DNA from 3 places in the Halopseudomonas sp. SMJS2 genome. Region 2 is predicted to be linked to each of the others. Evidence: predicted binding sites of a transcription regulator. Region 2 holds the regulator's gene; each other region holds the start of a gene.
The links. The regulator LexA, encoded in region 2, represses DNA repair genes until DNA is damaged. The targets are predictions, from matches to a motif close to CTGTNTNNNNANACAG.
Positions count from the first base shown of each region.

Region 1: the regulator LexA is predicted to act here: its motif matches at 5,418-5,433, upstream of imuA (translesion DNA synthesis-associated protein ImuA).
Region 3: the regulator LexA is predicted to act here: its motif matches at 8,378-8,393, upstream of recA (recombinase RecA).

Region 1 is NZ_CP123445.1:835,088-845,068, reverse strand. It holds gene QAO71_RS04140 (MBL fold metallo-hydrolase) at 1-233, shown strand, start outside; partial or broken gene QAO71_RS04135 (error-prone DNA polymerase) at 238-3,314, opposite strand; gene QAO71_RS04130 (DNA polymerase Y family protein) at 3,311-4,723, opposite strand; gene imuA (translesion DNA synthesis-associated protein ImuA) at 4,726-5,331, opposite strand; gene ispD (2-C-methyl-D-erythritol 4-phosphate cytidylyltransferase) at 5,500-6,192, opposite strand; gene ftsB (cell division protein FtsB) at 6,185-6,460, opposite strand; gene eno (phosphopyruvate hydratase) at 6,488-7,777, opposite strand; gene kdsA (3-deoxy-8-phosphooctulonate synthase) at 7,837-8,682, opposite strand; gene QAO71_RS04100 (CTP synthase) at 8,694-9,981, opposite strand, start outside.
Region 2 is NZ_CP123445.1:1,924,394-1,934,374, forward strand. It holds gene QAO71_RS08980 (glyceraldehyde-3-phosphate dehydrogenase) at 1-1,110, opposite strand, end outside; gene QAO71_RS08985 (TerC family protein) at 1,236-2,216, opposite strand; partial or broken gene mfd (transcription-repair coupling factor) at 2,427-5,917, shown strand; gene nagZ (beta-N-acetylhexosaminidase) at 5,977-6,963, opposite strand; gene QAO71_RS09000 (L,D-transpeptidase) at 7,012-7,494, opposite strand; partial or broken gene QAO71_RS09005 (TetR/AcrR family transcriptional regulator) at 7,554-8,242, opposite strand; gene lexA (transcriptional repressor LexA) at 8,411-9,022, shown strand; gene sulA (SOS-induced cell division inhibitor SulA) at 9,034-9,528, shown strand; gene QAO71_RS09020 (hypothetical protein) at 9,564-9,803, opposite strand; gene QAO71_RS09025 (DUF6586 family protein) at 9,865-9,981, opposite strand, start outside.
Region 3 is NZ_CP123445.1:2,597,783-2,607,763, reverse strand. It holds gene QAO71_RS12350 (acyl-CoA dehydrogenase family protein) at 1-152, shown strand, start outside; gene QAO71_RS12345 (MaoC family dehydratase) at 121-543, shown strand; gene QAO71_RS12340 (lipid-transfer protein) at 557-1,735, shown strand; gene QAO71_RS12335 (acyl-CoA dehydrogenase family protein) at 1,746-2,912, shown strand; gene QAO71_RS12330 (SDR family NAD(P)-dependent oxidoreductase) at 3,100-3,978, shown strand; gene QAO71_RS12325 (nuclear transport factor 2 family protein) at 3,992-4,471, shown strand; gene fdxA (ferredoxin FdxA) at 4,589-4,912, opposite strand; partial or broken gene mutS (DNA mismatch repair protein MutS) at 5,056-7,631, opposite strand; gene QAO71_RS12310 (nicotinamide-nucleotide amidohydrolase family protein) at 7,719-8,231, shown strand; gene recA (recombinase RecA) at 8,452-9,489, shown strand; gene QAO71_RS12300 (regulatory protein RecX) at 9,557-9,949, shown strand.

The DNA.
Region 1 (9,981 bases), 1.1 Mb from region 2:
TGATCCCCGGCGCGCCCTGGGTGCACCTGCCAATCACCATGGGATATGACCGTTTTCCCGAGATCCTGATCGGGGAAAAAGAAGCGCTGCTCAATGACATGGTTGCCACGAACGGCCGACTGGTTTTCACTCACGACGCGCAGATGGCCGTGGCACATATCGAGCGAGACGGAGAATCCGGACGCTTCCGGGTGCGTGATACGTCCGGCAACCTGCAGTACGCCAGCAACTGACGCATCAGTGAAAATCCCGGCTACGGGTCGCCAGACCGTTGAGCATGTCTGTCAGGTCAACCAGCCGGGAGGCGATCAGATGACGCACTCCCTCCTTGGTTTCCAACCGGCCATAGACCTGCAACATGCTGGAATGCACCAGCTCCTTGCGTTGGCGCTCGGCCAGCGCACGCCAGACCACGACATTGACCATGCCATGCTCGTCTTCCAGGGTGACGAAGGTCACCCCGCTGGCAGTGCCGGGGCGCTGGCGACCGGTCACCAACCCGGCGACCGTCACCGGGCGGCCGTGCTCCAGGCTACGCAATTCGTTCGAATCCCGGCAGCGCAGCTGGCGTAATTTTGGTCGCAAGATAGCCATGGGATGGCGTCCCATGGTGGTGCCGACCAGTGCATAGTCGGCCTGCATCTCTTCGGCTTCCGATGGCAGGGGTAAGGTTACTGCGGCTTCCCTGATTGCCGGCTGCCCGGCAAACAGCGGCAGCTGGGGTTCGATGCCAGCCACAGCCCAGCGCGCCCGGTGCCGATTACCTGCCAATCCCCGCAACGCTCCGGCGTCCGCCAGCAGATCCCGGGCCCGGCCTGCAACCCCGCTCGCCGGCTCAGGTCGGTGACATCGGTAAAGGGTTGCTGCTGGCGGGCCTGCTCGATACGCCCCGCATCCTCGACATGGAAGCCGCGCACCATACGCAACCCCAGACGAATACCCAGTTCGCCATCCCGGCCAGGCTCCAGCGAGCAATCCCAGGCGCTGTAACGCACATCCACCGGAAAGGTCTCGATACCGTGACGCCGGGCATCCTGCAGCAACTGATCGGGACTGTAGAAACCCATCGGCCAGCTGTTGATCAGCGCACAGGTAAAGGCCGCCGGTTCATGGCATTTGAGCCAGCTGCTGGCGTAGGTCAGCAAGGCGAAACTGGCCGAGTGGGATTCAGGAAAGCCGTACTCGCCAAAGCCCTTGATCTGCTCGAAGATACGCTCGGCGAACTCGATGTCATAACCGCGCTCCAGCATGCCCTGGGTGAGCTTTTCCCGGTGCGGTTCCAGCCCGCCACGGCGCTTCCAGGCGGCCATGGAGCGGCGCAGCTCGTCCGCTTCTCCGGCGCTGTAACCGGCGGCGACTATGGCTATCTCCATGACCTGCTCCTGGAACAGGGGCACGCCGAGAGTGCGTTTGAGTACCTTTTCCAGCGCGGGGGAAGGATAGGTCACCAGCGCCTTATCATTACGCCGTTGCAGATACGGATGCACCATATCGCCTTGGATCGGCCCCGGTCGCACGATCGCCACCTCGATCACCAGATCATAGAATGTGCGCGGCTTGAGTCTCGGCAACATGCTCATCTGCGCCCGGGATTCGATCTGGAATACACCGATGGTGTCGGCCCGGCTGATCATGTCATAGGTCAGCTCGTCATCCGCCGGAATGGTCGCCAGGGTCAGTTCGCGCCCCCGGTAATGACGGACCAGATCGAAGCAGCGGCGCAGCGCGGTAAGCATGCCCAGCGCCAGGATATCCACCTTGAGCAGGCCGACGGCGTCCAGGTCATCCTTGTCCCACTGGATGATGGTGCGCCCATCCATGGCGGCGTTTTCCACCGGTACCAGGGTATCCAGCGGTTGCTCGGAGATGACGAAGCCGCCGGGATGTTGGGACAGATGCCGGGGAAAACCGATCAGTTGTCCACTCAGGGTCAGCACCCGGTGCACTATCGGACTGTCCGGATCGAAACCGGCCTCGCGCAGCCGCTCCGGTGTGGGGATATGATCGCTCCAGCGCCCACAACAACGGGCCAAGGTGTCGACCTGCTCGGCCGGCAGCCCCAGCGCCTTGCCTACATCGCGCACGGCGCCAGCGGCGTGGTAGCTGCTGACCACGGCGGTCAGTGCGGCCCGGCGGCGGCCATAGCGGCGGAACACATACTGGATCACTTCTTCACGCCGCTCGTGTTCGAAGTCCACGTCGATGTCCGGCGGTTCATTGCGCTCGCGGGACAAAAAGCGTTCGAACAGCAGGTTGCTGTGCACCGGGTCGATCTCGGTGATGCCCAGGGCAAAGCACACTGCCGAGTTGGCCGCCGAGCCACGTCCCTGACAGAGAATATGCTGGCTGCGGGCGAAGCTGACGATGTCATGCACGGTCAGAAAATAGCTTTCATATTCCAGGTCGCAAATCAGCGTCAGTTCTGTCTCGATCTGCCCGTGCAGCTTGGCAGAAATACCTTGGGGCCAGCGCCAGGCGATGCCCTCCTCGGTCAGCTGTCGCAACCAGGACGCCGGGGTATGCCCTGCCGGCACCAGTTCGCGGGGGTAATGGTATTTCAGATCATCAAAATCGAACTGGCAGCGTTCGGCGATACGTAGCGTCTCGGCCAGCAACGCCGCCGGATAGGCATCGACCAGCCCCGCGCGACTGCGCAGATGCCGTTCACCATTGGCAAACAGGCGGTGGCCGGCCTCGTCCACCCGGCAATGATGCCGAATGGACGTGATGGTGTCCTGCAATGCCCGACGCCCACGAGCGTGCATATGCACATCCCCGGCGGCCACTGCCGGGATATCCAGTTTGGCGGCCAATGCTTGCAGCCGGGCCAGGCGCTGATCATCATCGGGCCCTCGATGCAGCTCGATAGCCAACCACAGGGTGGCGGGAAATCGCTCTTTCAGCCAGGCGCCGGTACTCACGTCCTCCTTCTCTGTCGGCAACCATAACGCCAGCAAGCCGGACATATCGGCGTCGATATCCTCACGCAGCAGCCGATAGCATCCCTTCTCCGCGCGCCGCCGGGCCAGGGTGATCAACTGGCACAGTCGTTGATAGCCTTGCAGGTTCTCCACCAGCAACACCAGCTTCGGCCCGTTCTCTATCTGCATTTCACTGCCAACGATCAACGGCAACTGGTGTTCCTTGGCCGCCTGCCAGGCCCGCACGATGCCGGCCAGGGTGCATTCGTCAGTGATCGCCAGGGCTTGGTAGCCGTGCTGACGCGCCCGGGCAAACAGTTCATCGGCACTGGAGGCGCCCCGCTGAAAGCTGAAGTTGCTCAGGCAATGCAACTCGGCATAAGCCGCGCTCATGCGAACCAGCCTTGCAACATGAACGGCCCCGAGCCGTCGACCGCACGCCAGACCCAAGCCCGACGCCCGTCCCGGGTGCGGACCAGATAGTAATCCCGCCGCAGATCGCCGGCATCCCACCAGCCCGACTCGATGCGCTCGGGGCCCGCGATAATCTCGGGTACCAGATCATTGAGCGGCTGCGGCTCGGTCAGCAACCAGCCCGGCCGCGGCCGGCCATCGTGCTGCCCTGCTCTGCCGCCCGTCACATCGGTACGCCAACTGTGCTCCGGACGGTGATCAGCCACGGCGGCCAGCCCATACACGGCCTGGTCTCCCAGGCGGGCACGCAATCGTTCACGCAGCTGCTCCCAGGGCTGGGATTGTTGCGGCCGTTCGACAAAGAGTGTTTGTGACTGCGGTACGAAATCCGGCAGGTTCGGTGCCGACAGGCGCAGCGCCAGCACCGGGGCGGGCAGCTGTAGCTGTTCCAGGCGGCCGCGCGCCACATCGAACAATAACTGGGTATCGCGCTCCGGCGTCAGCAGGCCCACCGGCACCGCGGTGGCAGCCAGACTGCGGTGCTCCAGCGTCAGCATGAATTGCTGCACGCCGCAGTCCCGGCCAGCAAGGAAGGCATGCAGATCGGCAATCAACCGGCGCAGCGGAAACAGCAACGCCTGATGGTTGTTGACCTCGAAGTTGAATTCGATCCGGGCAGCAAATTCATCAGCCGGCTGGAAGTTGCCGAGCGCCAGCGGCTGATGACCCAGCAGCGTATCCAGATGCCACAGCACATCCTTGGGGAAACGCCGCCCCAGCGTATCCCGGGGCAATACCAGCAGCTGTTTCACCCGCCGCAGCCCCATGCGGGCCAGGGCTGACACGATGTCGGCCGGCAAGCCACAGCGACTGATGGGCAGGCGTTCGACTTCCCTCTGCAGGGCAACATCGTCCACCGCCAGGCCGTCATGCACATTGGCCAACATCCGCGCCGCCGCCGGGTTGGGCGCCAATACGATGCGGTGCTGAAAGCCCAGCTCAGTCAGTTCGGTGCGCAAACGTTCTTCAAAACGTGGCCAGGGGCCGAACAGCCCCAGACTGGACTCGATTTCCAACAGCAGAGCCCGCGGATAATCCAGGCTGACATGGGAGCTGAAACGATAAGCCCAGGCGGCCAGGAAATGTTGCCAGTGATCGATCTGCTGTTGATCATACTCGGCCACGGCAAAACCACTGGTCAGCGCCTGCGCGGCAATCAACGTCTGACCGGGCTTGAGCCCCAGCTGACGGGCTGCGGGATTGACTGCCCGGATGATTCGGCGCTGCGCCGGACCGGCCACCAGCACCAGCGGCTGGGCCTGATCGTCACGGCTGCGCGATACGCCATCCAGCGCCAGTTGAGTGAGCAGAATACAGGCCCAGCGCATGGTCAGAGCGCAACCGACTGACCCGGCACCAGCGCGCCCCGGCATTTGAGCACCCGCACTTGTCGTGGCTGGCAATCCACTGCCAGACGCAGGGCGGCTGGCGACGGATTGACCGCCTCGCGCAGAGAACGGCAGGCAAACCCCAGGGTCTGACCGGTCGCCGCCGCCAGTTGCAAGCGGCGCAATCCACGATCATCGATGCGCTGCGGCCAGCACAACACCGCCGCGCAGCTGCCCGAGCGCAGACATTGCTCCGCCGCCCACAGCGACTCCCGCTCGGGCGCACCGATCAAGGTCATCCAGCGCAGATCGACGCCGGCCTGGAGCCAGGCGTGGGGATAGGGAACATGAGGCGGTGCCACCAGCACGATCCGTTCCCCCGCCCGGGTCAGCCGCGCCAAAGTCGGCCACAACAACTGCAGCTCTCCCGCGCCAGGCGCCGCCAGCAGAATTTCACTGAGCGCCGCCTCCGGCCAACCACCGCCGGGCAGCAGCGCATCCAACTGCGGGTGACCGGTGGGCTGAGCCGCAGCTGGCGTGGCCTCGCCCCGCCCTTTCCATACCCGCTGCTGGCGCAACAGGGCATCGAGCGACACCACCGCACTCATCGGCCCTGCTCCAAAAACAAGGCAGCAGAGTCAACCTGCACAAACCGAATAGGAGAGGAATAGCCAACCATGAGGACACCGTTACACTGTATAGGAATACAGCATATTGAGTACCCCAACCGCGGTCAATCTGCAGTGGATGAATGGATGCCTGGGGTGGTCATCAACTCAACGCCGCCGGAGAAACTCCAGATCTTCCGGCCGGGTCACCTTGATATTATCCGCTCGCCCTTCCACCAGCCGCGGCGCCTGGCCGGCCCATTCCATGGCCGAGGCTTCATCGGTGATCGCCACGCCGGCCGCCAGCGCGTCGCTTAACGCTGTGCGCAGCGCACCGAGGCGGAACATTTGTGGGGTATAGGCCTGCCAGAACAGTGAACGATCCGGAGTAGAACTGACCCGGCCATCCGGCCCGGCCAGTTTCAGGGTATCGCGCACCGGCACCGCCAGCAGCCCGCCGATGGGATCATGCTGCAGCGTAGCCAGCAGCGTCTGCAGATCGGACTGAGCCAGATTGGGCCGGGCGGCGTCATGCACCAGCACCCAGTCCTGCTCCCCGGCGCCCAGCGCCGTGAGCGCCTGCAGTCCGTTGAGCACCGAGTCGGCCCGTTCACGGCCACCATCGGCCCGGGTAATGCGCGGATCACACGCGCAGGCCAGTTCCGGCCACCATTCATCATCTGGCGACAGGCAAACCACCAGGCCGGACAAGCCGGGCTGGTCGAGAAAACAGTCGAGGGTATGTTCGATCAGACAGCGCCCATTCAAGGGCAGATATTGCTTGGGACGATCGGCGCGCATGCGCGAGCCGACGCCGGCAGCAGGAATGGCCACCCAGAAAGACAGCGGGTGGTCAGTCATTACCGCTCAGCTGGAACAGGGTTTCGCCTTCCTTGACCATGCCCAGCTCATGCCGGGCACGCTCTTCGATGGTTTCCAGCCCCTGCTTAAGCTCGATGACCTCTGCGGTGAGCACGCGATTGCGCTCCAGCAGCTTCTCATTCTCGCTCTGCTGACTGGCGATGTCCTGCTTGAGCTGGGTGACATGCGCCAGACTACCCTCGCCCACCCACAGTCGATACTGTAGGGCGGCGAGCAAGGCCAGTGATATCACCCAGAGCCATTTCAAACGGGCAGTCTCCCCGGAAGCCGATTATCAGCCACGAAACTCGGCACGGCCCTTGTAAGGCGCCTGACCAGCCAGTTGCTCTTCGATACGCAGCAGCTGGTTGTACTTGGACACCCGGTCGGAGCGGCACAGCGAGCCGGTCTTGATCTGACCAGCAGCGGTACCCACCGCCAGGTCGGCGATGGTGTGATCTTCGGTTTCACCGCTGCGATGCGAAATCACCGCGGTGAAGCCAGCCGCCTTGGCCATCTGGATGGCTTCCAGGGTTTCTGTCAGCGAGCCGATCTGGTTGAACTTGATCAGGATGGAATTGCCGATTTTCTCGTCAATACCGCGCTTGAGGATCTTGGTATTGGTCACGAACAGATCGTCACCGACCAGTTGCACCTTGGCCCCGATCTTGTCGGTCAGCACTTTCCAGCCAGCCCAGTCGGATTCGTCCATGCCGTCTTCGATGGAGATGATCGGATAACGTTGGCTCAGGCCCGCGAGGTAGTCAGCAAAACCGGCAGCATCGAATGCCTTGCCTTCACCGGCCAGGTCATACTTTCCATCCTTGTAGAACTCGCTGGCAGCACAATCCAAGGCCAGGGTTACGTCTTCACCCAGCTTGTAACCGGCATTGGCAACCGCTTCGGCAATGGCACCCAGAGCATCTTCGTTGGAGGCCAGGTTCGGTGCGAAACCACCCTCGTCACCTACCGAGGTGCTCAGACCGCGCGCCTGCAGTACCGCCTTGAGATGATGGAAGATCTCGGTGCCCATGCGCAGCGCATCAGCGAATGTCTTGGCGCCTACCGGCTGGACCATGAACTCCTGGATATCGACGTTATTGTCGGCGTGCTCACCACCGTTGATGATATTCATCATCGGCACCGGCATGCTGTACTGGCCGGGTGTGCCGTTCAGATCGGCAATGTGCGCATACAGTGGCACGCCCTTGGCCTTGGCAGCGGCCTTGGCAGCGGCCAGGGAGACCGCGAGAACGGCGTTGGCGCCCAGCTTGGCTTTGTTCTCGGTACCATCCAGCTCAATCATGGCGCGATCCAGACCGGTCTGATCCAGCGCATCACGGCCGACCAGCAGTTCACGGATGGGACCATTGATATTGGCAACGGCTTTCAATACGCCCTTGCCCAGGTAGCGGCTCTTGTCGCCATCGCGCAGTTCCAGCGCTTCACGGGAACCGGTGGAGGCACCGGAGGGGGCACAGGCACTGCCGAGGATGCCGCCTTCCAGAATCACATCCGCTTCAACGGTCGGGTTACCGCGCGAGTCCAGTACTTCACGACCCTTGATTTCAATGATCTTCGCCATGATTGCTGCTTTCTCCATCTGAAACATGCTTTAAGAAGTTAAAGGGGTTTGCCTGCCGCTCAGGCAGTTTCAAGTTGCGGGAAGCCCTTTACCAGATCATCCAGCGCCTTGAGCTGGGTGAGAAAGGGTTCCAGCTTGTCCAGCCGCAGGGCGCAGGGGCCGTCGCACTTGGCATTGTCCGGGTCCGGGTGCGCTTCGAGAAACAGACCGGCCAGGCCCTGGCTCATGCCGGCCTTGGCCAGATCAGTGACCTGGGCGCGCCGTCCGCCCGCCGAGTCGCTGCGCCCTCCGGGCATCTGCAGCGCGTGGGTCACATCGAAGAATACCGGGTACTCGAACTGCTTCATGATGCCGAAGCCGAGCATGTCCACTACCAGGTTGTTGTAACCGAAGCTGGAACCGCGTTCGCAGAGAATCAGCTGATCGTTACCGGCCTCTTCGCATTTGGTCAGGATATGCTGCATTTCCTGGGGCGCCAGAAACTGCGCCTTCTTGATATTGATAACCGCGTCGGTCTTGGCCATGGCCACCACCAGATCGGTCTGCCGGGACAGGAAGGCTGGCAACTGGATGATGTCACACACTTCGGCCACCGGCGCTGCCTGATGAGGCTCGTGCACGTCGGTAATGACCGGTACCTTGAAGGTCTGTTTGATCTCTTCGAAGATCTTCAAACCTGCTTCCATGCCCGGACCACGATAGGAGTTGATCGACGAGCGATTGGCCTTGTCGAAGCTGGCCTTGAACACGTACGGGATGCCCAGCTTGCGGGTCACCTCGACGTATTCTTCGCAGATACGCATGGCCAGATCACGGGACTCCAGCACGTTCATGCCGCCAAACAGCACGAACGGCTTATCGTTGGCTATATCGATGTCGCCAACGCGGACTATCTTCTGCGCCATAGCGTAGATCCTCAGGCTTTCTTGGCTGCACGCTGCTTCAGCGCGGCATTGACGAAGCCGCTGAACAGCGGATGACCATCACGCGGCGTGGAGGTGAACTCGGGGTGGAACTGACAGGCGACGAACCAGGGGTGATCCTCGACCTCGACCATTTCCACCAGCGCACCATCCATCGACCGCCCGGACACTTTCAGGCCACTCTTCTGCAATTCAGGCAACAGGTTGTTGTTGACCTCGTAGCGGTGACGGTGACGCTCGACGATCACATCCTGGCCGTAGCAGTCGCGGGCCTTGCTGCCGGCTTCCAGGGCACATTCCTGCGCGCCCAGACGCATGGTACCGCCCAGGTCGGAAGACTCGTCACGGGTCTGCATCTCGCCGGTGGCGGTCTGCCATTCGGTGATCAGACCAACTACCGGATGCTTGGAAGTCTTGTCGAATTCAGTGGAGTTGGCATCATCCCAACCCAGGATATTGCGGGCGAACTCGATGACTGCCACCTGCATACCCAGGCAGATACCCAGATAGGGAATCTTGTTTTCCCGGGCATAGCGCACGGCGGCAATCTTGCCTTCCACGCCGCGCAGGCCGAAACCACCCGGCACCAGAATGGCATCCACGTCTTCCAACTGGCCAGTGCCATTCTCCTCGATGATTTCCGAGTCGATATAACGCACATTGACCTTGGTGCGGCTCTGGATGCCAGCGTGGCTCAGGGCTTCGATCAGCGATTTGTAGGCATCCAGCAACTCCATGTACTTACCGACCATGGCGATGGTGACTTCCTTCTCCGGATGCAGCTTGGCATCCACCACCCGCTCCCACTCGGACAGATCGGCACTGCCGCATTCCAACCCGAAACGCTCGGCGACATAATCATCCAGGCCCTGGGCATGCAGGATGCCGGGGATGCGGTAGATGGTGTCGGCGTCCGGCAGGCTGATGACCGCACGCTCCTCGACGTTGGTGAACAGGGCGATCTTGCGCCGGGAGGCCAGGTCGATCGGATGATCGGAGCGGCACACCAGCACGTCGGGCTGCAGACCAATGGAGCGCAGTTCCTTGACCGAATGCTGGGTCGGCTTGGTCTTGGTTTCGCCGGCGGTGGCGATATAGGGCACGAGTGTCAGGTGCATCAGCATGGCGCGTTTGGCGCCCACTTCCAGACGCAGCTGACGGATGGCTTCGAGGAACGGTTGCGACTCGATGTCACCCACGGTGCCGCCCACTTCAACCATGGCCACATCGGCATCGCCGGCGCCACGGATGATGCGGGTCTTGATTTCATCGGTGATATGC
Region 2 (9,981 bases):
GATCGCGTTACCACTGAGCTTGCCGCCCAGCTCCGGCAGCGCCTTGGCAACCGCCTTGGCAGCGCCGGTCTCGGTGATGACCATATTCAGCGCTGCACTGCGCCCCCGACGATCGCCCTTGTGGAAGTTGTCGATCAGGTTCTGGTCATTAGTGTACGAATGAACCGTTTCGACGTGACCATTGACGATACCGTACTTGTCATTGATCGCCTTGAGCACCGGAACGATAGCGTTGGTGGTACAGGAGGCCGCGGAAACGATCTTGTCTTCCGGCGTGATGCTCGCATGGTTGATGCCATGCACGATGTTCTTCAGATCACCCTTGCCCGGCGCAGTCAGTACCACCTGGGAAGCACCCGGGCACTTGAGGTGCTGGGACAGGCCCGCCTCGTCACGCCAGACACCGGTGTTGTCCACGATGATCGCGTCATTGATGCCGTAGGCGGTGTAGTCGATGCTGGCCGGATCGCCGGCATAGATCACCTGGATCTGGTTGCCGTTGGCGGTCAGGGTGTTGTTCTCTTCATCGATGGTGATGGTGCCCTGGAAGGAGCCATGAACCGAGTCGCGACGCAGCAGACTGGCGCGCTTGGACAGATCATTGGTCGCGCCCTTGCGCACCACGATCGCCCGCAGACGCAGCCCGTCCCCGGCGCCGGCCTTCTCAACCATGATGCGCGCCAGCAGGCGGCCGATACGGCCAAAGCCGTAAAGCACCACATCGCGGCCCTGGCGCTTCTCACCCTTGCGACCGATAACGCTGGCCAGCTCCTTGCGCAGGAACCCGTCCAGATCACCGTTACCTTCCTGGGCGTACTTGCCCGCCAGGCGAGCCAGATCAATCGAGGCCGGACCCAGGTCCAGATCCAGCAACGCCTTGATCAGCGGAAAGGTGTCATGTACCGACAGTTCATTGTCATCAATCTGCCGAGCGAAACGGTGGGACTTGAGCAGGCTGATAACGGAGCGGTTAACCAGGCCGCGGCCATAGATGGAGGTGACCACGTTGTGTTCACGGTACAAACGTCCAATCAACGGGATCATCGCTTCAGCGGTAGCTTCGCGGTCGGTCCAGTTCTCCAGACATTGCTCGTATTGGGCTTGAGTCACGGCTTTTCCTTCCAGGGTCAGGGAGCTAAAGGGCCAATATTATGCGGCTAGCTGACCGAGGAGGCAATCACCGAACGTAAAACGGCCGCCCCAGCGCCCGCCGGAGCAGCCGTTTCAGTCATCCGTCAGGCCACCTGTCTGCGGGTTCGGTACAGCGATAGCAGCACACCACCAGCCAGCAGCGCGAAGGTAACGCCGAGCGATACACCAGCGTGAATCTTGATGTCCAGGCCATGCAGCAGGATCTTGCAACCAATGAAGATCAATACCAGCGCCAGCGCATATTTGAGGTAGACGAAGCGATGCATCAGCGCAGCCAGGGCGAAGTACAGCGAACGCAGACCCAGGATGGCGAAGATGTTCGAGGTGTAGACAATGAAGGGATCCTGGGTGATGGCGAAGATTGCCGGCACGCTATCCACGGCGAATACCAGGTCTGCCAGCTCGATCAGCACCAGGGCCAGGAACAGCGGCGTGGCGAACAGCACCACCTTGCCAGCCTTGTCCGGTAGGCGGACGAAGAATTTCGAACCATGCAAGTCGTCGGTCACCCGAAAATGCCGGCGGATAAAAACCACCATCCGATTCTGCGACAGGTCCGTATGCTCCACCTCATCCTTGCTGAGGAACATCTTGATACCGGAAAACAGCAGGAACACACCAAATATATACAGGATCCATTCGAATTCCTGTACCAGCGCCGCGCCCAGGCCGATCATGATCGCCCGTAGCACGATCACCCCGAGAATGCCCCAGAACAGCACCCGATGCTGATAGATGCGCGGAATGCCGAAGAAACCGAGGATCATCGCCATGACGAACACATTGTCCATGGACAGCGACTGCTCAATCAGAAAACCAGTGTAGAACTCCAGCGCGCTGGCCGAGCCCATCTGGAACCAGACCCACAGACCGAACAGCATACCGACGGCAAAGTAGCCGCCGTACAACAGGAAACTTTCACGCACTTCGATTTCATGTTCTTCGCGGTGCAGCACACCAAGGTCGAAAGCGAGAATGGCCAGCACGATGGTCAGAAAGAGCAACCATTGCCAGACAGCAGTACCGAGAAAGGGGTTGGTCAAAAACGAAATCAGAGGCTCCATGGCGGCCCTCCTGTCAAAGTTTTCAATAAACTTATGACTCCGACATCACGGTGGGACCAACCACCGCCAGAGGGGCCCGGCGTCACGCAGGTTGCATGATATAACCGGCCTCAGACTTCGACAAGTGGAGATAAAAACAGCGCAATCACAACACGGAATCGCCCGGGGGGTTAAACTGTGCGTTTTGCGCAACAAGATAAGCCCACCAGCATGCCTGACACATCACTTCTGTTCGCCGCACCGTTGCAGAGCCACCTCGGTAACAAAACAGCCTGGGGCAACCTGCCCGCCGCGTCGCGCGCCCTGGCCATTGCCGAAGCAGCATCCCAGCATACCGGCCTGAGCCTGGTCATCACCCGGGATACCGCCATGGCGGACCGCCTGGAACAGGAACTTCGGTTCTTCGCTCCCGAGCTGCCGGTGGCTACCTTCCCCGATTGGGAAACCCTGCCCTACGATCGCTTCTCGCCACACCAGGACATTATCTCCCAGCGGCTGGAGACGCTGTACCGCCTGCCGCAGGTAGGGCACGGTATCCTGGTCGTACCTATGATCACCCTGCTGCACCGGATTGCGCCCCGCTCCTTCCTGGGCGGCTCGGTGCTGATGCTGAAGGTCGGCCAGCGGCTGGACATCGACCGCATGCGCCAGGACCTGGATGCGGCGGGCTATCGTTGCGTCGATACCGTCTATGAGCATGGCGACTATGCCGTGCGCGGTGCGCTGCTGGACCTGTTTCCCATGGGCAGCCGCCTGCCCTACCGCATCGACCTGTTCGATGAGGAAATCGAAACCCTGCGCACCTTCGATCCGGAGACCCAGCGTTCGATCGACAAGGTCGAGCGCATCCACTTGCTACCCGCGCGGGAATTCCCCCTCGACAAGAGTGCGCTGACCGGCTTTCGCGCGCGCTTTCGTGAACGTTTCGAGGGCGATCATCGACGCTGCCCCATTTATCAGGACCTGAGCGACGGCATGGTGCCGCCGGGCATCGAATATTACCTGCCACTGTTCTTCGAAGAGCTGGGCACCCTGTTCGACTACCTGCCGGACGACACGCTGCTGTTCAGCCTGCCCGGCATCGAGGACAGTGCCACCCAGTTCTGGTCAGATGTACGCAATCGACACGAGGAACAGGGCATTGATCCGACCAGACCGCTGCTGACGCCGGCAGAACTGTTTCTGCCCGTTGAAGAGTGCTTCGCCCTGCTCAAGCGTTACCCGCGCGTCATCTGCCACGACGAGCCGCTACCGGCAGCGCCCGGGGTCACCAATTTCAATTGCAGCCCGCCGCCCGAGCTGCCGCTGGATAGCAAGCAGGAACAACCGCTGCGCGAACTGCAGCGCTTTCTCGACGAGTTCAACGGTCGCTCGCTGTTCATCGCCGAAACCGCCGGCCGCCGCGAGGCGCTTCTGGAACTGCTGGCACGCATCAGCCTGAAGCCCGAGCCGGTGGACAGCTGGGCTGATTTCATCAACAGCCAGCTGTCCTGCGCCATCATGATCGCGCCGGTGGATCAAGGGCTGCTGAGCCAAGACCCGCCCGTCGCCCTGATCGCCGAAAGCCAACTGTTCGGTCAGCGGGTGATGCAGCGTCGGCGGCGCGGCAAGGCTACCGACCTGGGCGACACCCTGATCCGTAACCTGACCGAACTGCGCGAAGGCGCGCCAGTGGTGCACATCGACCATGGCGTGGGTCGCTATCGCGGCCTGGTCAATCTGAGCGTCGAAGGCCAGGAGGCCGAGTTCCTCAAGCTCGAGTACGCCGACGAGGCCACACTTTATGTGCCGGTGGCGAACCTGCACATGATCGCCCGCTATACCGGCGCCGATGATGATAACGCGCCGCTGCACCGGCTGGGCTCGGAGCAGTGGCAGAAGGCCCGACGCAAGGCCGCCGAAAAGGTCCGCGACGTGGCCGCCGAACTGCTGGATGTCTACGCCCGCCGCGCCGCGCGCAAGGGCTACGCCTTCAGCCAGCCGGAACAGGACTATCAAACCTTCGCCGACGCCTTCCCCTTCGAGGAAACGGCCGACCAGCAAGCCGCGATCGATGCGGTAACGAAAGACATGACCGGCCCGCAACCAATGGATCGCCTGGTATGTGGCGATGTCGGCTTCGGCAAGACCGAGGTCGCCATGCGCGCCGCTTTCCTCGCCGTGCATGGCGGCAAGCAGGTTGCAGTACTGGTGCCCACTACCCTGCTTGCCCAGCAGCATTACAACAGCTTCAAGGACCGCTTCGCGGACTGGCCGGTGAAAGTCGAGGTGATTTCCCGCTTCCGCTCCGCCAAGGAAGTCAAGGCAGCCACCCAGGAGCTGGCCGATGGCAAGATCGACATCATGATCGGCACCCACAAGTTGCTGCAGGGCGATGTCCAGTTCAAGGATCTGGGCCTGGTGATCATCGACGAGGAACACCGCTTCGGGGTACGCCAGAAGGAACGCCTCAAGGCCCTGCGCAGCGAGGTGGATATCCTCAACCTGACTGCCACGCCGATTCCACGGACCCTGAACATGGCCATGACCGGCATGCGCGACCTGTCGATCATCGCCACGCCACCGGCGCGGCGCCTGTCGGTCAAGACCTTCGTCATGCAGCAGCAACCGGCGGTGATCAAGGAAGCCATCCTGCGCGAACTCTTGCGCGGCGGCCAGGTGTACTTCCTGCACAACGAAGTGGAAACCATCGAGAAATGCGCGGCCGACCTGGCAGAGCTGGTGCCCGAAGCGCGAATCGGCATCAGCCACGGCCAGATGCCGGAACGTGCTCTGGAGCAGGTGATGCGCGACTTCTATCATCGCCGCTTCAACATCCTGGTGACCTCGACCATCATCGAGACCGGCATCGATGTGCCCAGCGCCAACACCATCATCATCGAGCGCGCCGACAAGTTCGGCCTCGCGCAGCTGCACCAGCTGCGCGGCCGGGTCGGCCGTAGCCACCACCAGGCCTACGCCTATCTGCTGACCCCGGCCGGCGCAAACTCACCGGTGACGCGGAAAAGCGCCTGGAAGCCATTGCCGCGGCACAGGACCTGGGCGCAGGCTTTACCCTGGCCACCCATGATCTCGAGATCCGCGGCGCCGGTGAGCTACTTGGCGAAGGCCAGAGCGGGCAGATCCAGGCGGTCGGTTTCACTCTGTACATGGACATGCTGGAACGGGCCATCAAGGCCATCCAGCAGGGCAAGGAGCCGGAGCTGGAAAACCCGCTGAGCGGCGGCCCGGATATCAACCTGCGCCTGCCGGCGCTGATTCCCGACGACTACCTGCCGGACGTGCATGCACGCCTGACCCTGTACAAGCGCATCGCCAATGCCGCCAATGATGACGACCTGAAGGACTTGCAGGTGGAAATGATCGACCGCTTCGGCTTGCTGCCCGAACAGGTGAAAACCCTGTTCCGGGTCACCGCGCTGAAACTGCGCTGTGCGCCGCTGGGTATCGCCAAGATCGATGTTGGCGCGGAGCATGGCCGCGTCGAGTTCGCTGCCGATACCAGTGTCGATCCGCTGACGCTGATCCGCCTGATTCAGGACAACCCGCAGCGTTACCGGCTGGATGGCGGCAGCGTATTCCGCTTCAGCGCGCCCATGGGCACCGCGGCGCTGCGCCTGAATACCGTCGAAGCCCTGGTGGAACGGCTGCAGCAAGTGCCCAGCACGCCCCCCAGCCCCGGCAAAGGCAAGCGTCGATGAAGAGGGCTGTGCCCAGCTGATTGGGTTGGGGGCAGCTCAAAAGATGCCCCCACCAAGAATCAGAGCAAGCCCGCCCCCTGCAACAGTTCGACCGCCTGCCGCCAGCGCGGCTGGGCCTTGTAATCGATACCGGGGGTGCTCCTGGCCAACATGCCCTGCGCCCGGGGCGACGGCTGCATGCCCATCTGCTGCGCATGCGCCAGCGCCTGCTCAGCCGCAGCGCGATCATTGCACACCAGCAGCATGTCGCAACCGGACGCCAGCGCCGCATCGACCCGCTCCGCCATGCCGCCCACCGCGTGAGCGCCGGCCATGGTCAGGTCATCACTGAAGATCACCCCACGAAAGCCCAGCTCAGCGCGCAGGATGTCCTGCAGCCAGCGGCGGGAAAAGCCCGCCGGCAGGCTGTCCACCGCCGGATAGACCACGTGCGCCGGCATGATCCCATCCAGCAACGGCGCTAGCGCCGCAAAGGGCTGCAGATCGGATTCGCGGATCGTCGCCTCGCTGCGCTCATCGACCGGCAGGTCGAAGTGTGAATCAGCCTCTGCCCAGCCATGCCCGGGGAAATGCTTGCCGGTCGCGGCCATGCCGGCCTGCCGCAGCCCCTGGATATAGGCCTGACCCAGGCGACTCACCTGCTGCGGATCACCGCCCAGGGAACGGTCGCCGATTACCTGGCTGCGCCCGTAATCAAGATCCAATACCGGCGCAAAGCTGATATCGATACCGCAGGCGAGCATCTCGGTCGCCATCAGCCAGGCCGCAGCCTCGGCCAGCTGCTCCTGCTCTGCGGCAGCGCACCCGGCGATTCGGCCAAGCGCCGGCAACCGCAACACATCCCGCCGCAGCCGCTGGACCCGCCCGCCTTCCTGGTCAATGGCGATCAGCATATCGGGGCGCACTGCACGAATGCTGCGTACCAGCTCGCGCACCTGGGCCGGGGATTCGGTATTGCGGGCAAACAGGATCATGCCGCCGACTTCGGGCTGTCTCAACAGCTGGCGGTCTTCCGGCGTCAGCCAGGTGCCGGCCAGATCCAGCATCAATGTGCCTTGTTTCAATGAAGTGCTCCTTGGAATGTAGGGCAAGCGCTATTCGATGATTACCGCACAGCCGGCCGGGGTCATCTCGAACAGCGCCAGGATATCCGGATTACGCAGGCGGATGCAGCCATGGGACAGCGGGACGCCCATCGGCTGATCGTCACCGGTACCGTGCAGATAGATGTAGCGGCGCTGGGAATCACGATCGGCGCCACGGTTGATACCCGGCTCCTCACCGCAGAGCCAGAGTATGCGAGTCAGGATCCAGTCCCGCTGCGGGTGCGTAGCGGCCAGCTCAGGCGACCAGACCTCGCCGGTCGGCCGCCGACCAATGAAGACCGCACCCAGCGGCTGGCCCTCACCGATGCGGGCCCGCACCCGGTGCCGGCCGCGCGGCGTGCAACCGCTGCCGTTCAATTCCCCCGCACCATTCTTTGCTGTTGATACCGGATACTGGCACAGCTGCCGACCGGCCCTGGAGCCGGTCAGCAACTGACGCTCGATGGATATATGGATCAGGTCCAGCTGCATGGTCACTCCGCTGCAACAAAGGCATACACGATAGCGGATCACACAGCGGGAAGTAAGTCCTAGGGCGCCACCGGTTCCGGGGCATCGCGCAGGCGACTGCTCGCCTCCCCCCGCAACTGCGGGCTGGCACGCATGCCGGCGGCCAGGAAAGGCACCATCTGTCGCAGCACCTCCTCGGTCCCGGCGCGCTCACCGTACTCTGCTTCGGCCATGGCCTTGAGCGCCTTCATACTCGACAGAGTGAATGCCGCACTGCCCAGCATGAAATGCACACGCCAGAACAGCACATCCGCCGGCAGCTCGGGCGAGCTGCGCAATACCAGCGCCATGTAGCGCTGGAACACCTTGCCGTAGACCTCACCCAGATATTTGCGCAAATGACCCTGGCTCTGACTGAAAGCCAAACCCAGCAACCGCATGAAGGTAGAAAGATCGTGCCCGCTGCGTGGCTTCACCGCCAGCACCAGCCGCACCAGCATGTCCAGCAACTCCTCAAGACTCTGCTCTGGATTACCGGCCTGCTCGTTGCGATCAAGCTCCTGCTCCAGACTGCTGACGAAGGGATTGAGGAAGCGGGTGAACACCGCCTGGATCAGGGATTTCTTCGAACCGAATGGTAGTTCACCGCCGCCAGGTTCACCCCGGCCTTGCTGGTGATCAGACGCAGCGAGGTTTCCGCAAACCCCTTTTCGGCAAACAACTGCTCGGCGGCATCAAGGATGCGCTCGACTGTTTCAGACTGTGCCACGGATAACTCCCAGATACATTTGTTTGAAACATACGTTTCAAACGATCTCCCTGTCAACTTGAACGTTTTACCACAGCCGTCTGCGCAAGCAAACTGGCCAAACGACTTGCCCTGCGGGCACAACTGTATATAATCCCAATAACTGTATAAAAAGACAGGTACTGGATAATGCTTAAACTGACGGCACGGCAACAACAGGTACTGGCCTTCCTGAAGGAATACATGAGTGCCAATGGCTATCCCCCCACCCGGGTGGAGATTGCCCGCGAGCTTGGCTTCCGCTCACCAAACGCGGCCGAAGAACACCTCAAGGCACTGGCCCGCAAAGGCGCCATTGAGATGATCCCCGGCGCTTCCCGCGGCATCCGCCTGCCGGCCGACAGTGAGGCCCAGAACCAGGAAGATGGATTACCGGTTATCGGCCAGGTGGCCGCCGGCGCCCCCATCCTGGCGGTAGAGAACATCGAGGACCATTGCCGCATCAGCCCCGAGTTCTTCAGCCCCCGTGCCGACTACCTGCTGCGCGTGCGCGGCATGAGCATGAAGGACATCGGCATTCTTGATGGAGACCTGCTCGCCGTACATCGCACCAGCGAAGTCAGGAATGGCCAGGTAGTCGTCGCCCGCCTCGATGACGAGGTGACCGTCAAGCGCTTCCACAAGCAGGGCCGCAAGGTGTCATTGATTGCTGAGAACCCTGATTTCGCGCCCATAGAAGTCGATCTGCGCGAACAGGAACTGATCATCGAAGGTCTGAGCGTCGGCGTGATACGCCACTGAAGGAGTACGCCATGCAGTATGCGCGAAACAAAGGTTCAGCCGCACAACCCGACCTGCTGCACCAGGTCATGATGTCGTCTCGCCTGCAGGCACAGAGCCTGAGCGGTACGGCCCTACCTGACAGCGAGCCGGAGAACATCGGCTTCAGTGAGATCAGTCTGAATGGTACGCCACGCCAGTGCCTGCAATGGTTGGCGCCGGTGTTGCGGGATCTGAGCCAGGCCAGTTGTCCGGGCTGGCTGACGTTGATCGACCCGCCGCTGCCGGTCAGCCAGAAGTGGCTGCGGGCCTCGGGGCTCGATCCCCAGCGCATACTCATCATCCGTCCCAAGCATGGCATGGATACACTGGAATTATGCTGCGAGATTCTGCGGCTAGGCTACAGCCACACAGTGGTGAGCTGGCTGCCACCATTGGCAAGCACCCATCTACGCCTAGAGGCAGCTGCCCGCTCAGGGTACTGCGCCAGCCTCAATGTGCGCCTGGGCAGCACCGGCATGGCTTGATGTGACCACCTCGGTCGGGCGTTTGCCCGACTGGGTCAATGCAATACGCGGTGTTCGTCGAATTCCAGATCGGGATCTTCTTCCATGATCTGACCAGCCATCTGCATGCCAGTACTGATCATCGCCTTGGCCACTTCCACGTAGTTGCCCTGCAGAAAGTCCCTTGCCTCTTCGGAGAACTCGATGGTCAACAGCGGCTTGCCCTCTTCGTCCGGGCGGCGCAAAGCGACAGTGCCGTCGGCAAGCTCTATGATCTCGAGAAAGGGTGAAGGCATTGTACGTCTCCTGTCAGTCAAGCCGCGCAGGGTATCACAGCCACCCTGAGCCGACCACCGCTCACCACTCCTGCATTCCCTCGCGATAACGCTCGATCTGCGCGGCCAGCGCAGCGAGCGCTGCCTGCGCCTCGTCGATACCCCATTCCGCCACCGGAGCAGCCGTGGTGGCAATCAG
Region 3 (9,981 bases), 670 kb from region 2:
ATCCGATTCACCGTTTTCTCTATTGGAGCCGCTACCTGAGCCTGGTGCTGGGCGGTTCCGCTGCCACTCTCGAGCGTCTCGGTGACTGGTTGGCCAACAATGACAAGCTTGGATGGAAATATGACCTCGATGAAAACAAGAACCTTTGCTGAAACCAGCCTCGGCGAGCAACTGCCCGAGCTGTCGATTCCGGTCACCGTGACCCTGATCAACGGCGGCGCCATCGCCACCCGCGACTACTTCCCCGGTCACCATGACGTCGAAGCGGCCCGGGAGCTGGGCTCGCCGCACATCTTCATGAATATCCTCACCACCACCGCGCTGGTGCAGCGGTTCATCGAGGGCTGGGCCGGACCACTGGCCAGCTTCGGCGATATCCGCATCAAGCTGGGTGTGCCCAACTATCCCGGCGACACCATGACCTTCAGCGGCGAGGTGACTGAGCGGGACGAGGCCACGCGGTCGGTCGTAATCAGCCTCAAGGGCAAGAATTCCATGGGCAACCACGCGGCCGGTACGGTCAGCCTGGTTCTGCCCGCATAACGGAGACGCACAGATGAATGATGCATTGCTTTCCGGCAAGGCAGCGATTGCCGGCCTGGGTGCCACCGAGTTTTCCAAGAATTCCGGTCGTACCGAGTTGCGTCTGGCGATGGAAGCGACCCTGGCGGCGCTGGCCGATGCCGGTATCGATCCCAAGGATGTAGACGGTTTCAGCTCCTATTCCGTGGACAAGGTGCCGGAGTACGAGATCGCCCGATTGCTCGGCTGCGAGCAGGTCAAGTTCTTCTCTCAGGTACCGCATGGCGGTGGCGCCGCCTGCGGCCCGGTGATGCACGCGGCGATGGCGGTGGCCACTGGGGTGGCGAAAACCGTGGTGGTGTACCGGGCGATGAACGAGCGCTCCTGGTATCGCTTCGGTACCGGTAGCTATGGCTTCGGCGATACGCCTTTGTTCGACAACGTCAACTACGGTTGGTACATGCCCCACGGCTTCCATACCCCGGCCTCCTGGGTCGGCATGTTCGCCCGCCGCTATATGCACACCTACGGCGCCACCACCGAGGACTTCGGCCGTATCGCCGTGGCCGTGCGCGACTTTGCCGCGACCAACCCGGCGGCGTTCTTCTACGGCAAGCCGATCACCCTGGAAGACCACCAGAATTCGCGTTGGATCTGTGACCCGCTGCGCCTGCTGGATTGCTGCCAGGAGTCCGACGGCGCGGTGGCCATGGTCATCACCTCGGTCGAACGGGCGCGTGATCTCAAGCAGAAGCCGGTGATCATCAAGGGCGCCTCCCAGGGTATCGCCGACGGCCAGCAGAGCATGACGTCCTTCTACCGTGACGACATCACCGGCCTGCCGGAGATGGGTGTGGTGGCCAGGGAGATCTATCGTCAGTCGGGCCTGGGTCCGGATGCGATCCAGACTGCGGTGATCTATGACCACTTCACTCCCTTCGTACTGCCGCAGTTGGAGGAGTTCGGCTTTTGCGACCGCGGCGAGGCCAAGGAATTCATTCGTGCCGGGCACCATGCACGGGGCGGGCGCCTGCCGATCAACACCCACGGCGGGCAGCTGGGCGAGGCCTATATCCACGGCATGAACGGTATCGCCGAAGGCGTGCGGCAGGTGCGCGGTAGTTCGGTGAACCAGGTAGACAATGTGGAAAACGTACTGGTTACCGCTGGCACCGGCGTACCGACCAGTGGCCTGATTCTGGGCGTGGCCTGAGGAGCAGCTTATGTATGTCGATCTGACTGCGGAACAGAAGAAGCTGCGCCTGGAGGTGCGGGACTATTTCAACAACCTGATGAGCGATGAGCTGCGCTGTGAACTGCGCGGTTCGGAGGGCTCCGACTCGGCCAACCAACTGGTGCGGCAGATGGGCAGGGACGGCTGGCTGGCGGTCGGCTGGCCGAAGGAATACGGCGGCCAGGGCTACGGCCCGACCGAGCAGTTGATCTTCTTCGAGGAAGCCAACATCGCCGGCGCGCCGTTGCCGTTCGTGACCATCAGCACCGTTGGTCCGGCATTGATGCAGCATGGCTCGGCGGAACAGAAGGAGACCTTCCTGCCGGGGATTGCCGCTGGGGAAATCAACTTCGCCATCGGCTACTCCGAGCCGGGGGCCGGTTCCGACCTGGCCACGCTGAAAACCACGGCGCGGGTCGAGGAAAATGGCTTCGTGGTCAACGGCAACAAGCTGTGGACCTCCGGCGCCCATTCCGCCGACTACATCTGGCTGGCGGCACGTACCAATCCGGAGGAGGCCCGGCACAAGGGCATCTCCATCCTGATTGTCGATACCAAGGCCGAGGGTTTCTCCAATACCTTGATCCCGACCTGTAGCAACCCGACCGCAGCCACCTACTACGACAATGTGTTCGTGCCGAGCAATCGTCTGGTCGGTGAGTTGAACAAGGGCTGGCAGCTGGTTACCGCCCAGCTCAACCATGAGCGTCTGGGCCTGGGTTCCTGGTCGGATCGGGTAGTGGGTATCTTCCGCAAGGTCTATCTGTGGGCCAGAGCGGAGGATGAGCAGGGCCGCCGTGCGACCGATCAGCCCTGGGTACGCAGCCTGCTGGCCGAGTGCTATGCGCGGATCGACGCCATGCGTCTGATCAACTTCCGCATCGCCGCGGATCTGGATCAGGGGCGCATGGACGTGGCACTGGCCTCGACCACCAAGGTGTATGGGTCAGAGACGGTGGTGGATATCCTGCGCAAGCTCAGTGAAGTGGTCGGTGCCAATGGTCTCGTGCGCGAGGGCAGTGCTGCGGCCTTCCTGCTCGGTGAGCTGGAGTACGACGTACGCGCCTGCGTGACCCTGACCTTCGGCGGTGGTACCAACGAGATCCAGCGCGAGCTTATTGCCCAGTTCGGGTTGGGCATGCCGCGTTCGCGTTGAGCTGGTCAAGGCCGTGATAGAACCGGTGGTGATCCACCGGTTTTTTTATACCTGATAAATAGTGCGAACAGCCGCTGGGGTGCTCCATTGCGACCACGAGCTTGCAGGCTGTCGTCCGAGCAGACGATGTGGCCGGCGCCCCCAGGTCTTAAAAAGGAAACTGGATAAATTTTCCTGGAGCGGAGTCATGTCTGAACAACCTGCAATTGCGGTGGTAACCGGAGCCAGTCGCGGCGTGGGGCGAGGAATCGCCGTGGCATTGGGCTTTGCCGGCATGACCGTGTATGTGACCGGCCGTACCCTCAGTGGCCAGGGGCAGGAAGAGGTCAACGGCCAACTGCTGGGTGGTAGCCTGGAAGAGACCGTGCAGTTGATCAATCGCGCCGGAGGCCGCGGCATCGCGGTGGCCTGCGACCATGCGGACGACGCCCAGGTCGCCAGCCTGTTCGGGCGGGTACAGCGGGAGCAGGGGCGGCTCGATCTGCTGGTCAACAATGCCACCTTCCTGCATTCCCAACTGGTCGCGCCTGGACCCTTCTGGACCAAGCCGCTGGACATGGTGGAGATGCTCAATGTGGGGCTGCGCTCGGCCTATGTGGCCAGTTACCACGCCGTCCCGCTGCTACTTGCGGCATCCCGCGGGCTGATTGTCTTTATTTCGTCCTACGGCGCCAACTGCTATATGCACGGCCCCGCCTATGGTGCGCAGAAGGCCGGTTGCGACAAGCTCGCTGCCGACATGGCGGTGGACCTGGAGGGCACCGGTGTTGCGGCCCTGTCCCTGTGGCTGGGTTTGCAGCACACCGAGCGCAGCGCCCTGGTCGGCGCCGCCAGTGGCGTGGATTACTCGGCCTTCCTGGCTCAGGCTGAAACCCCTGAATTCAATGGGCGGGTCATCCACGCCTTGCTGAATGATCCCGAACTGGAACAACTCAGTGGCCAGACCCTGATCAGTGCCGAGCAGGCGCTGCGCTACGGGATTATCGATAGCGAGGGTCGCCAGCCAGCATCGCTGCGCCACCAGCTGGGCGCGCCGGTACCGACGCACCCGGCCCGGGTAGGATGAAGGAGACATCACGATGCAAGTGACAAGTCGGATGACGCTGGAGCAGCGTCTCTACCAGCTCGAAGCCCTGGAGCAGATCCGCCAGCTGAAATATCGATACCTGAATGCCTGTGACCTGAAGCAGACAGAGGTGATCCGCGACTGTTTCGCGCCGGGGCCGATTCGAATCGATTACGGGGATCTGGGCGTGTTCCATGACCGCGACGACTTCCTCGCACTGTACACCCGGCTGGCCTGTCGGCCGGAGGTTGTCGATCTGCATCATGGCAGCAATCCAGAGCTGGTCCTCGAATCGGCGACCGAGGCGCGCGGTCGCTGGGCGCTGTTCTATTTCAACTTGAACCCGCAAACGGGCATCACCCGCCAGCTGGGTGGGTTCTATGAAGACCGTTACCGCTTGACCGAGGCCGGCTGGCGCATCGTCGACACCTGCTCATGTATTCATTCTGTGGTAAATGGGCTCAGCCTTGACGGAGAGTCTACCCATGGATGAGACCGGCTGCGCTCTATAGCCAGCGGCGTCTGGGGTTCAGGTTGAGTGAATGGCGGGCACAAAAAAGGCTGACTTAAATAAAAGTCAGCCTTTTTTACGCCGAGCAGGGCGCTGGTATCAGCGCTCCAGATGCTCCAGCTTGTCCGCCACACCATCCCACTCTTCCGCGTCGGGCAGGGCGTCCTTCTTCTCGGTGATATTCGGCCACACGTCGGCCAGTTCGGCGTTCAGCTCGATGAAGGCCTGCTGATTCTCCGGCACCTCATCTTCGGCAAAAATCGCGTTGGCCGGGCACTCTGGCTCGCACAGGGCGCAATCGATGCACTCATCGGGATGAATGACCAGGAAGTTCGGACCTTCGTAGAAACAGTCGACAGGACATACCTCAACGCAATCGGTGTACTTGCATTTGATGCAGTTGTCGGTCACAACAAAGGTCATGGTAGGTCTCCCAAAAGGCGTGCCAAAAGATGGCGCGTATTCTAGCAGCAAATTTCCCGGTGGGGCACTTCGCTGGATGTTTTTTACCCGCTTGCGTCATTTGGCTGCAGCTTTAATGATAATGGCTATCATTTGTCGCTATTTCAGCCCAACTCCGTCTTCCACTGATACAGCAGCTCGAGTGCCTGGCGCGGACTCAATTCGTCCGGTTTGAGGCGCTGGAGAGCCTCCACCAGCGGATGCGGCGCCGCGGCGAACAGATCATTCTGAAGCGGCATGCTGTCCCGTACCGATCCGCTCGCCGTCTGGTGCAGGCTCTGCTGTTCCAGGTCCGCCAGATGCTGCCGCGCCCGGTCGATCACCGGGCGCGGTACGCCGGCCAGTTGAGCTACCTGCAAGCCGTAGCTCTGGCTCGCCGGGCCCGCAGAACGGTATGCAAGAACACGATGCGCTCGTTGTGTTCAGTGGCGTTCAGATGCACGTTGGCGACCCCCGGATCGCTATCGGCCAGCGCGGTCAGTTCGAAGTAATGGGTGGCGAACAGGGTGAATGCCCGCACCTGAGCGAGGTATTCGGCGGCGGACCAGGCCAGCGACAGGCCATCGAAGGTGCTGGTGCCGCGGCCCACCTCGTCCATCAGCACCAGGCTGCAGTCAGTGGCGTTATGCAGGATATTGGCCGTTTCGCTCATCTCGACCATGAAGGTCGAGCGGCCACCGGCCAGATCATCGCTGGAGCCGATGCGGGTGAAGATGCGATCGACTGGCGACAGCTCAACTTTCGCCGCCGGTACAAAGGCGCCGATATGAGCCAGCAGTACGATCAATGCCGTCTGGCGCATATAGGTGGATTTACCACCCATGTTGGGGCCGGTGATGACCAGCATGCGGGTATCGGCGGTGAGTTGCAGGTCATTGGCCACGAAGGGGCCGTCGAGCACCTTTTCCACCACCGGGTGGCGGCCCTGTTCGATGCACAGCTGGCTGCTGCCGGGCACGAAGGTCGGTCGGCAGTAATCCAGGCTGGCGGCGCGCTCCGCCAGGCAGGTCAGCACATCCAGCTCGGCCAGGCTGGCGGCGCTGTCCTGCAGGTGGGCCAGATCATCATTCAGGCGATCAAGCAGTTCATCGTACAGCTGCTTTTCCCGGGCCAGGGCACGGCTGCGGGCCGACAGGGCCTTGTCTTCGAACTCCTTGAGTTCGGGGGTGATGAAACGCTCGGCGCCCTTGAGCGTCTGCCGGCGGATATAGTCGGCCGGGGCCTCGGCCGACTGGCCGCGGGACAGCTCGATGAAATAGCCATGCACGCGGTTGTAGCCGACCTTGAGGGTGGACAGGCCGGTGCGCTCGCGCTCGCGGGTTTCCAGGTCGATCAGGTACTGACCGGCGTTCTCGCTGATGTTCTGCAGTTCATCCAGTTCGCTGTCATAACCGGTCTTGATCACGCCACCATCGCGGATTACCGCCGGCGGGTTGTCGATGATCGCCCGCTGCAGCAGCTCGGCAAGTTCCGGATAGGTAGATACGATCCTCGCCAGCTGCCCTATGTGCGGGGTGGCTACCGGCTCCAGCGTGGCCTGTAGCTCCGGCAGGGTGGCCAGTGCATCGCGCAGACGCGCCAAGTCCCGCGGACGGGCCGAGCGCAGGGCGACGCGGGCGAGAATGCGCTCGATATCACCAATGCCCTTGAGCACCGGGTGAATGGTCTCGTAATGGTAGCCATCGATCAGCCCGGCAATACTGTCCTGGCGCGCCTGCAGCACTGCCATGTCGCGCAGCGGGCGGTTCAGCCAGCGGGCCAGCAGACGGCTGCCCATGGCGGTGGCGCTGTGGTCCAGCACATCGAGCAGGGTGTTGTCGCGGCTGCCGCCCAGGTTGCAATCAATCTCCAGATTGCGGCGGCTGGCGCTGTCGATCACGACGCTGTCCTCGAAGCGCTCCTGGGTAATGCTGCGCAGGTGCGGCAGGGCGGTGCGCTGGGTTTCCTTGGCGTAGCAAAGCAGTGCACCGGCAGCGCCGAGGCCCAGGGTCAGGTCGGCGCAACCGAAACCGACCAGATCCTTGGTGGCGAACTGCTGGGTCAGGGTCTTGAAGGCGCTGTCCTGGTCGAATTCCCAGGGCGCGCGGCGGCGCACCGAGCGGCGCCGCTCGATCGGCGTATTGGCTTCCCAGTCGTCGGGAATCAGCAGTTCCGCCGGCGCCAGGCGCTCCAGTTCGCCGAGCAGCGTTTCCCAGCCGCCCAGTTCCATGGCGGTGAAGCGGCCACTGTTGATATCCAGGGTGGCCAGGCCGAAACGTCGCTCGTTGCCCACCAGCGCGGCTAGCAGATTGTCGCGGCGCTCATCCAGCAATGCTTCGTCGCTTACGGTACCGGGAGTGAGGATGCGCACCACCTGCCGCTCGACCGGCCCCTTGCTGGTAGCCGGGTCGCCGATCTGCTCACAGATGACCACCGACTCACCGAGCTTGACCAGCTTGGCCAGATAGCCTTCGGCGGCGTGAAAGGGAATGCCGGCCATAGGGATCGGCTGGCCGGCGGAATTACCCCTGGCGGTGAGGGTGATATCCAGCAGCCGCGCGGCTTTTTTCGCGTCATCGTGGAACAACTCGTAGAAATCACCCATCCGATAGAACAGCAACTGATCGGGATGCTGCTGCTTTATGCCAAAGTACTGCTGCATCATCGGCGTGTGGGTAACGGATTTCTCGGCGCGGCTCATGAAGGTCCCTGATCGATAGTTCTGCAAGAAAAGGGCATAGTCTAACAAACGGTGCCGTCTTTTAAGCGTAAGAATGAGGAGCATGCGATGTCGCAATATGATCCCCTGATCGATTCCGCCGCCGCCCGACTGGGCAATGCATTGCGTCAGCAGGGCCTGCGTGTGACCGCGGCCGAATCCTGTACCGGCGGCGGAATTGCCGAGGCGATAACCCGGGTCAGCGGCAGTTCCGGCTGGTTCGATACCGGCTTCGTCACCTATGCCAATCACAGCAAGGTGCGCTGGCTCGATGTGAGTGAAGAGGACCTGCTGCAGTTCGGCGCAGTCAGCGAGCCGGTAGTGCGGGCCATGGCGGAGGGAGCGCTGGAGGCCGCCGGGGCGGATCTGGCGGTGGCGGTGAGCGGGATTGCCGGGCCCGAGGGCGGCACGCCGGACAAGCCCGTGGGTACCGTCTGGTTTGGCTGGGCTGTCCGTGATCGAGGTGTGCTCAGTCAATGTCGGCGCATCCAGGGCAGCCGCCGGGACGTGCGCGCCCAGGCGGTGTTGCATGGCCTGGAGGGATTGATTATGGAGCTGGAGAAGTTGGCGAGGGCGCGATAGCGTTGCTCGGCACCCATTCGCGGGCAAGCCGCTCCCATTAAGGTGTCTGTAGATGTCGTTGCAGGGGCGAAGCAGAAGGCGTTGCCAATCGCCGCACAGTCTCGATGAAAGGGGGTAGGCGATTCCGGACAACTGTGGAATAATCACTGACCATACATACAGTGTTTTGATTTTCCATTTTTCCGGGGCGCTCGCGTACCCCCATACCAGAGGATGCACAATGGACGACAACAAGAAGAAGGCGCTTTCAGCGGCTTTGAGTCAGATTGAACGTCAATTTGGCAAGGGTGCGGTCATGCGCATGGGCGACCACGAGCGTCAGGCGATCCCGTCGATCTCCACCGGCTCGCTGGGCCTGGATATCGCCCTGGGCCTGGGCGGTCTGCCCAAGGGCCGGATCGTCGAGATCTACGGTCCGGAATCATCCGGTAAAACCACGCTGACCTTGTCGGTTATTGCCCAGGCGCAGAAAAGCGGCGCCACCTGCGCCTTCGTCGATGCCGAGCACGCGCTCGATCCGGAGTACGCCGGCAAGCTGGGCGTGAATGTGGATGACCTCCTGGTGTCCCAGCCGGATACCGGTGAGCAGGCACTGGAAATCACCGATATGCTGGTGCGCTCCAACGCCGTGGACGTGATCATCGTCGACTCCGTGGCGGCACTGGTGCCCAAGGCCGAAATCGAAGGCGACATGGGTGACCACCACGTCGGCGTGCAGGCTCGTCTGATGTCCCAGGCGCTGCGCAAGATTACCGGTAACATCAAGAACGCCAACTGTCTGGTGATCTTCATCAACCAGATTCGCATGAAGATCGGCGTCATGTTCGGCAACCCGGAAACCACCACCGGCGGTAACGCGCTGAAGTTCTACTCCTCGGTGCGTCTGGATATTCGCCGCACCGGTGCGGTGAAGGAAGGCGACGAGGTGATCGGCAGCGAAACCCGAGTCAAGGTAGTGAAGAACAAGGTGGCACCGCCGTTCCGTCAGGCTGAGTTCCAGATTCTGTATGGCACCGGTATCTATCATAATGCCGAGATCATCGACCTGGGCGTGCAGATCGGTCAGATCGAGAAGTCCGGCGCCTGGTACAGCTACAAGAGCAACAAGATCGGGCAGGGCAAGGCCAATGCGGCCAAGTTCCTGGCTGACAACCCGCAGATCGCCGATGAGATCGAAAAGGCCATCCGTGATGAGTTGCTTCCCAAGGCCAGCAGCAAGACGGCTGCGGTCGAAGAGAATGCCGATCTTGACGGCTGATATCGGCAACTGACGCGTGTTAGGTAAACAGAGCCTGGATACCCCGGCGGCTATCCGCCGCTCGGCGATGGATCTGCTGGCCCGGCGCGAACACAGCTACGCCGAGCTAGTGCGCAAGCTGCGCCAGCGGGGCGCAGCAACCGAGATGGCGGAAATGGAGCTGGATCGGTTGCAGGAGCAGGGGCTGCTCAGCGATGAGCGCTTCTGCGAGGCTTACGTCTATTCCCGCAGCCAGCGCGGTTATGGCCCGGTCCGGCTGCGCGAAGAGCTACGCCAGCGCGGCGTGGCCGAGCGGCTGATCGACGAAGTACTGCGTGATGGTGCCTGGGATTGGGCCGCTCTGGCCCAGATGGCCTTCGCCAAACGCTTCCCTGAAGGTCCGGCCAGTGACCTCAAGGAGCGAGCGAGGCAGCAACGCTTCATGCAATATCGCGGCTTCGGTGGCTACTTCTCGAACTGACTCCATGTGGGGCTACTTTGCTCCCGACATGC